Regions from separate parts of the Brevibacillus sp. MS2.2 genome, predicted to be linked through region 1. Evidence: a T-box and tRNA genes for the amino acid it is inferred to sense, from the RefSeq annotation. Region 1 holds a T-box; the other holds one or more tRNA genes.
The links. A T-box is a leader RNA that pairs with one kind of tRNA and senses whether it is charged. The one in region 1 lies ahead of serS (serine--tRNA ligase), so its partner is inferred to be a tRNA-Ser.
Positions count from the first base shown of each region.

Region 2: it has a tRNA-Ser gene. The T-box ahead of serS (serine--tRNA ligase) is inferred to sense a tRNA for this amino acid. The anticodon was not compared.

Region 1 is NZ_JABSUZ010000031.1:63,896-68,141, forward strand. Features, by position in the region: gene aceB (malate synthase A) at 1-332, opposite strand, end outside; gene serS (serine--tRNA ligase) at 752-2,032, opposite strand; T-box leader at 2,085-2,310, opposite strand; gene pdxT (pyridoxal 5'-phosphate synthase glutaminase subunit PdxT) at 2,438-3,013, opposite strand; gene pdxS (pyridoxal 5'-phosphate synthase lyase subunit PdxS) at 3,024-3,908, opposite strand; gene HP568_RS23015 (D-alanyl-D-alanine carboxypeptidase family protein) at 4,015-4,246, opposite strand, start outside.
Region 2 is NZ_JABSUZ010000008.1:76,174-80,419, reverse strand. Features, by position in the region: gene HP568_RS09540 (RtcB family protein) at 1-180, shown strand, start outside; gene HP568_RS09535 (hypothetical protein) at 463-1,005, shown strand; gene thiM (hydroxyethylthiazole kinase) at 971-1,780, shown strand; tRNA gene HP568_RS09520 (tRNA-Ser) at 2,666-2,758, shown strand; tRNA gene HP568_RS09515 (tRNA-Glu) at 2,767-2,840, shown strand; tRNA gene HP568_RS09510 (tRNA-Val) at 2,901-2,976, shown strand; tRNA gene HP568_RS09505 (tRNA-Leu) at 2,986-3,072, shown strand; tRNA gene HP568_RS09500 (tRNA-His) at 3,090-3,165, shown strand; gene HP568_RS09495 (glyoxalase superfamily protein) at 3,245-3,613, opposite strand; gene HP568_RS09490 (DinB family protein) at 3,610-4,074, opposite strand; gene HP568_RS09485 (EamA family transporter) at 4,224-4,246, opposite strand, start outside.

The DNA.
Region 1 (4,246 bases):
TTCAGCGCATTGATGACCATTTTCCGGTCACCCGAAGGTCCCGTAATCTCCACCCGTCTGTCTTGCAAATCTTTGGGCAATGGAGCAACAGTCCAATCTCCTTTACGAATGTCCGCTGTTTCCTGTAGAAAATCGGGCAGTTGACCTGCATCAATCTGCAATTGACGCTCCACACGTTTAGCCAACAATTGCTGGCGTCTTTCGCCAAACTTTTGCTCCAGCTTCATTACAAATTGGATTGCTTCTGGTGTCAGGATATCTTGATAACCGGGGTGCATCTCACCGGAAATCTGAACCCCCAGCGGATATGGATTCGTTGGTACGGTAGTCAAAACAGCTCCTCCTCCCTCAATTCAAAGTTATTATGGTACAGATAAGTAAAATATTTTTTATTATATAACAGTAGTAGCAAAAAAATGTCCTTACTCCTGATACCCACTGCCACTGCAATGGCTGCAGCTTACATGCCCGTCTCCCAAGCAATTGTGGCAAGCCGCTCCGTTGGCATCATGACCAACGCCTCCACATTTTGGGCAATTTTGTTCTCCGTTTCCTTCACATCGATAGCAGTCCATTCTCCATTCCTCCATTTCTGTATTAAAACAATATTCTTAAAATTTGTTTTTATTATATAACAGAGATTAGTACAGTGCAACACGTTTTTTGAAAAAATCCACCTGTATTAGTACACAATATAAAACAGCCCTTGACCCGTTATGGATCAAGAGCTGCTTTCCAAATCTCTCGCTTATTACTTCGGTGCAATCTTATCTACTCCGCCCATGTACGGACGAAGAACTTCTGGAACCACGATTGTTCCGTCTGCCTCTTGGTAGTTCTCCAAGATCGCTGCTACTGTACGTCCAATCGCCAAACCAGACCCATTCAATGTATGCACAAATTCCGGCTTCGATTTCGTATCGCGACGGAAACGAATATTGGCACGGCGCGCTTGGAAATCTTCAAAGTTCGAGCAAGACGAGATTTCACGGTATGTGCCGCCGCTTGGAATCCAAACTTCCAGGTCGAATTTCTTCGCAGCAGTAAATCCTAGATCGCCTGTACACATGCTCAGGACACGGTATGGCAGACCAAGCAGTTGAAGCACCTTTTCAGCGTTTTTCACCAGTTTGTCGAGCTCTTCATAAGACTCTTCTGGTTTCACGAATTTCACCAGCTCAACTTTGTTGAATTGATGCTGACGAATCAACCCACGCGTATCACGGCCCGCAGAACCCGCTTCCGAACGGAAACATGCGCTGAAAGCAGTGTAGTAGCGAGGGAGATCCGCTCCATCCATAATCTCATCACGATGCATATTGGTGACCGGCACCTCTGCGGTTGGAATCAGGAAGTAATCTGGTCCCTCGATTTTGAACGCATCCTCTTCGAACTTAGGCAATTGACCCGTTCCCGTCATGCTCGTACGGTTGACGATATACGGCGGGATCACTTCTTCATAGCCATGCTCATTCGAGTGCAAATCCATCATGAAGTTCATCAGTGCGCGCTCCAGGCGTGCTCCCATGCCTTTATAGAAAACAAAACGGCTACCTGTTACTTTTGCCGCCGTTTCAAAATCGAGGATGCCTGCTTGGCTAGCGAGCTCCCAGTGAGGCTTAATCTCGAAGTCAAATGCACGTGGCTCTCCCCATGTCCAGGCAATCACGTTATCGTCTTCTGTCGTACCGATCGGCGTGCTCTCATGCGGCAGGTTCGGGAGGCTCAGCAAAATGAACTCCAGCTGCTCATCCAGTTGGCGCAGCTCTTCATCCAAAGCCTTGATGCGCTCATTTACTTCTTTCATTTCAGCGATCAGATGGTCTGCATTTTCCTTATTGCGTTTCATAACCGCTACTTGCTCGGATACCGTGTTACGCTTATTTTTCAGCGCTTCTGCTTCTTGGATGACTTCGCGACGCTTTTCATCTACTTCCACAAATTGATCCAACGCAGAAATATCTTCATTGCGGTGAGCCAAACGGTGTTTTACTTCTTCCAAATCCTGGCGTAATACTTTTACGTCCAACATGTGTAAATCCCTCCGAATCGTATTGAAAAAAACAAAAAACACCCGTCCCCTGGTAAGGGACGAGTGTTGTATACCCGCGTTGCCACCCTCGTTGACACATGCAGCAATCCTTCATGCATATGCCCACTCTTCCGTCATAACGGGACGGTTCCGGGCAAAGTTGTTGTTCCTTTGCCACTCCGAGATGGATTCCTTCACATGACCGGATCGGTTTGCACCTACCACCGACTCTCTAGGCCTGGCTCTTGTGAAGTACTTGTTCTCATCATCGCATTCTCATTCATGAATACTATTATTGTTAACTGTACTACAGGTTCTATACGTATGTAAAGAGCAGCCCACCTCGATCTTTACAGAAAAAAGAAGATCGGCGCCTTTTTAACGGCCGATCTTCCGATATGACAACTAGCTTCTGTATTCCTTGACCATGTCGAGGAAGTATTTATGCAGTCTTGTATCTTCGGTCAATTCTGGATGAAAGGCTGCTGCCAAATAGTGACCGCTTCGGGCGACAACAATCTTGTCTTCGTGCTTCGCCAAGACTTGACCATTCTCTCCCACTTCCATAATATACGGTGCCCGGATGAACACTGCCGGGTAATCTGCTGCCACACCCGCAACAGGCATCAAGACTTCAAAGCTTTCCTTTTGGCGACCAAAGGCATTCCGCTCAACTTTGATCTCCATCAAGCCTAAATGGCAATCGTCTTGTCCTTGAATCTGTTTTGCCAGAAGAATCGCTCCTGCGCAAGTTCCGAAGATCGGCTTGTTCGCCTTACCGAACTCTTGAACCGCCTCCATGAATCCGTACTTGTGCATCAGCTTGCTAATCGTGGTGCTCTCTCCGCCGGGAATGACCAGCCCGTCGAGGTCATCCAGTTCTTCTACTTTTTTGACCGGGACGGCTGTGGCACCAACCTCTTCTAGCATTCGCACATGTTCTGCTACAGCTCCTTGTAGAGCGAGTACGCCGATTTTCATGCTACTCACCTTACCAGCCGCGCTCTTGCATGCGATCAGCTTCACGAATTTTGGAGATTTCGATTCCTGGCATTGCCGTTCCCAAGCCTTTGGATACGCGAGCAATCAGTTCGTAATCCGTGTAGTGGGTAGTCGCTTCCACAATCGCGCGAGCAAACTTCTCTGGATTCTCTGATTTAAAGATACCAGAGCCTACAAACACGCCATCGGAGCCCAATTGCATCATCAGGGCAGCATCTGCTGGTGTTGCTACTCCACCTGCTGCGAAGTTTACGACTGGCAGCTTACCTGTTTTGTGTACCTCTTCAAGCAGTTCGTATGGGGCACCCAGGTTTTTAGCTTCCGCCATCAGTTCATCGTAGGACATGGCTTGCACTTTACGGATTTGGGACATCATCGTACGCATATGACGAACAGCCTCTACAATGTTTCCGGTTCCTGGCTCACCTTTTGTGCGGATCATGGATGCACCTTCACCAATACGGCGGAGCGCTTCACCCAGATCACGGGCACCACATACAAACGGTACAGTGAACTCTTTTTTATTGATATGGTACAAGTCATCTGCTGGTGTGAGTACTTCACTCTCATCGAGGTAATCTACACCCAGAGACTCGAGAACACGCGCTTCAACAAAATGACCGATACGAGCTTTCGCCATAACAGGAATCGAAACAGCATTCAGTACTTCCTCTACAATGCTAAGGTCAGCCATACGCGCAACTCCACCAGCTGCACGAATGTCAGACGGTACACGCTCCAAAGCCATTACAGCAACAGCACCCGCTGCTTCTGCAATTTTTGCTTGTTCAGCATTCACGACGTCCATAATGACGCCGCCCTTTTGCATTTCAGCCATACCTCTTTTAACGCGGGACGTTCCTACTTGTACCATTACAAATACCCCCTACATCATGAGTCAGAACCGAAACTGTTATGCGGTGTTATGGTTCCAGTTACCGTCATTGTAAACGATAGATGTAGGGGAAAACAATAGTTATTTAATTTCCTGTTCCACTGCTAAACAAATTGCTGAAAAACTCTATGATGCTGCGGAAGAACAGACGAATCCAGCTGGCTTCCTCTACTGCCTGTCCTGCTACGATATCCACACCTGCTTTTGCTGCGTCTTCAGGCTGCAAGTAATCCGTATCCTTCACGCCTTCTTCTTTCAATACGACCTTACCGACAACCTGTCCTTGCGTAATTGGCGCGGTCAGATCCTGGAAGGTA
Region 2 (4,246 bases), on a different contig from region 1:
GCGATGCGCGTGGGACAGGAAGATGAGATCATGGTGAATCATCGTTCGCTCGCTTCCATCCTTGATGAATGCCCGCAAGCCTATAAAGATGTGGATCAAATCATCGATTCGGTTGTGGGTGCAAATCTTGCATCTGTCGTCGCAAAATGTAACCCTCTTATTGCCATAAAAGGAGTATAATGAAGAGTGGCTTCCCGATAAATTTGGGGGGAGCCACCTTTTGTGATTTAACTTACACTAAATACTACAAGTTAAATTGTGAACAAATTGCGTGAGAAGTTTCAAAAAATAGGTTCGAATGTAACATAAATTGCTTCGCTTCCTCAACCGATACCAAAAGAGAGACAAAATAGGGGAGATAGGGGAACAGATATGCCTACATACTATTACTTCACCTGCCTAAAATGCCGAACCCGGGGGGGAGTTTTCGGCGAACAGGCCTGGGGTTGGGGGAACTTTGACATGATCGAGTCCTTCAAATACCTGGCCCACCACATCCGTACATGCGGGGAAGATTCGATTCGCGTGATTTCTGAGGATGTAGATGATTATGTAGATCAACTGCACGGAGAGTACAACACCTTCCTTGAGCAAACGAAGCATATATTTCCGCATTCCAAAGACTGGGAGTTCCTTGATCGATGGAAAACATTAAAAGTAGAAGAAATGAAGCTAAAATGGGTCGAGGAAAACCGGATCATGCATCCAGATGATCGGATGAAAATATGTGGAGTTGTGGATGCCGTGGACATCTTGAAAGAAGGGGCGGGAAGAGTCTCCTTCAGTGCTAGTGTGACGGATGATGATGGGAAAGTGTGGAAAATTGTAGCTGACATGCGCGAATTACCCATCATAAAACATTCGTATATCATCATTGGCGTCATGCAAGAGCATTCTATATTAGGGGATGTCATCGAGGTGTACAAGATGATTCCACGAGTCGCCGTTCAAGAGGAAAGGGGTAACGATCATGATTCTGGAGACAATCGGACAATTGCTAATTAAAGTGCGCGAGGAAAATCCTCTTGTACATAACATGACGAACGTAGTTGTCACGAACTTTACAGCGAACGGCTTGTTAGCTCTTGGTGCATCACCTGTCATGGCGTACGCCAAACAAGAGGTGGCAGACATGGCAAAGATCGCCGGAGCTCTTGTATTGAATATAGGGACATTGAACGAGCATGAGATCGAAGCGATGCTGATCGCAGGAAAATCGGCGAATCAGCATGGCGTGCCTGTTTTGTTTGATCCAGTGGGAGCGGGAGCAACATTGTACCGAACCGAGACAAGTCAACATCTTGCGCAGGAACTCGACCTAACCCTCATAAGAGGAAATGCTGCCGAGATTGCCAATGTCATCGGGGAGCGCTGGGAAATTAAAGGGGTAGATGCGAAGAAAGCGGGAGGAGATGTCGCGGACCTAGCGAAAGAAGCAGCGAGAAAGCTTGGGACAATCGTTGCGATTACGGGCAAGGTCGATGTGGTTTCGGATGGAGAAACAACATACTCGATCCATAATGGTCATCCAATCTTAACGAAGGTGACCGGAACTGGCTGCTTGTTAACATCTGTTATGGGAGCGTTTGCAGCCATTGCAAATGACAAGCTGATCGCCGGAGCTGCAGCATTGGTATGCTACGGTGTTGCTGCGCAGCTGGCAGCAGAGAAAGCAGCAGGAGTAGGGCCAGGCAGTTTCCAAGTCGAATTTTTGAATGCGTTGCATAACTTGACCCCAGAGGATGTTCGCCTTTTTGGGTACATCGAAAAAAAACAATAAAAATTCCCCTTTAAAAAAGGGGAGAAAAATGGCCGTAGAAGATTAAGCTAGATATGTTAGAGAGTAGCTGTAATTTCGTAATGAATAGGACAGCAGCTTCTTCTGGTGCTCTGATAGTGCTAGGAATATAAATTCTACTTGATCATCATCGTATGGACGGACATAAAAACGGGAAATACCATGACAAATAATTTCTCTCTTTAACGTCAGCGCCACACTGGCGTCTGTTCGTATGTGCAATTCCACGCTGCGTACCCTCCTTGGACATTCAATAGAGTACCAAAAAAATACAAGGAAAAACAAGGGAATTATGTCTGATTCATGTCCAAGTTGTTACCGTTTTTGGGATGAAAACTGACAAGGAAAATGATTCAGAAAAAACTAGCGGGGATTGCTGGGAAAGCATCCTGTTCGAGAGAAAAAATTCGAGATGAGACCGGCCATTCTCCCTTTTTCTGTTGAGTTATTTACTTTATTTCGAAGGCAGCGTACGAGCTCCTGATCGCAATGACAAGAAAAATAGCCATGCTTTTGATAGCAATCATCATGCCTCTTGCAACATCTGTCGACGTCATCAATTGGCGCACCCGGCCCGGAGCATCCAGGCCCACACCAGTTTCCGTACAAACAGGGGAAGCCTACTGAACGGCGTTTTCTTTTTGACAACTGGCATCACTCCGTTTTGTAAAGGGATACTACTTGTATCATATTGAACAGGAAGTGATGTTGCTTTAGGCAATCTCCCTTTTTTCGTTTCGATAGATAATCGCCTGATATGAATGGCACGGAGGTCAACCAAGGGGAAAACTTTCAAAATATCACTTGAAATCATGTTGTGAATATGATAGATTAATTCTTGCCGAAGCGAACGCTTACAGGCTTGATGGATGGATGTCCGAGCGGCCGAAGGAGCACGATTGGAAATCGTGTAGGCGGTGTCGAACCGTCTCGTGGGTTCAAATCCCACTCCATCCGCCATCATACCTGGCCCGTTGGTGAAGCGGTTTAACACAGCAGCCTTTCACGCTGTCATACAGGGGTTCGAATCCCCTACGGGTCACTTATATCCCGCATAGTCAAGCAATTGCTTTGCGGGGCCCCAACAACTTGTTTGGGGTAGGGAGGCTTAGCTCAGCTGGGAGAGCATCTGCCTTACAAGCAGAGGGTCGGCGGTTCGATCCCGTCAGCCTCCACCATTTTTATATGCGGTCGTGGCGGAATTGGCAGACGCGCTAGATTCAGGTTCTAGTGGTGGCAACACCGTGGAGGTTCAAGTCCTCTCGACCGCACCAAGCAAACCCTATATATGGCGGTCGTGGCGAAGGGGTTAACGCACCGGATTGTGGCTCCGGCACTCGTGGGTTCAAGTCCCATCGATCGCCCCATATATGTTTAAATGTAAAATGAAATAGCCCAGCGGTGGCTCCTGTAAAGGAACTCCGGCTGGGCTTTCTTAGTATCCGTCTACGTATGATCAACAGGCTGATAAAAATGAAGGCGATTGCCAAAAGGATCGGTCACGCTCACTTCAAGCGTTCCCCACGGCGTCTCTTCTAGACCGGGACGAGCGTACATGTATCCTTGACGCAACAGTGACTGATGAAAAAGCTCAATGTTCTCTACCTGTACCCGAATCGCTGAGCCAGGACAAGCATCCCCGTGATGCTCAGACAGATGAAGCGTGCATGATGGTGAGGAAATTTGCATGTATAAAGGAAAGTGATCCTCGTAACGATGCTCCCAATCAATCTGAAACCCTAGAAACTCCACATAAAACTCTCTTGCCTTCTCAACGTCAAACATGCGAAAAATAGGTGTTATGATCTGATTCATTTGCCAAGAAACCTCCTGATTGTATTGAGGGAGGCGAGGTGCACCCCTTCGTGAAAAATCGTTCGGACAAGCACTTGTGCAATCGTATGCATGCCGGATTCCGTTGCGGGAAATTCTTCTTCTAATCGATCCTTGTAAGCAGCTTGGATCTTCTGAGGTTGTTCTTGTAATAACGTGACGAGCACTTCAAGATTCGGTGGTGGTGTATCCCAGTCAGCAGGTTTTGTCCCGAAGTTGAACCATTCGTTGAAGCCAGGGGGGATTGGGATCGTTTCTTTTGTAAGGTGAGCGATCCATAAATACTGATCGAGATAGATGTGCCCTAGATTCCACAAGATATTGTTGGAAAAACCATCGGGAATGATGTTCGCATCTTCATCCGTCAAACCAGCGATTGCTTTTAACGTCTCCTGTCGATAATCCTCTAGCTGCTGGAATAGCACCCTGTGCCGCTTTTCCATACATTTCCCCCTTTTGAGTGGCAGTCTTAGGAAATAGATTCGAGTCAGATAAGCTACTTCCTTCTAGTAAGAAGGGGTGTACGAACAAAAAAGCGTGCAGAACCAGCTCATCTGCACGCTTTTTAGTATGCTGTGTATGGGAAACGGCGCTACATTCTTTCCTGCTCGAGGG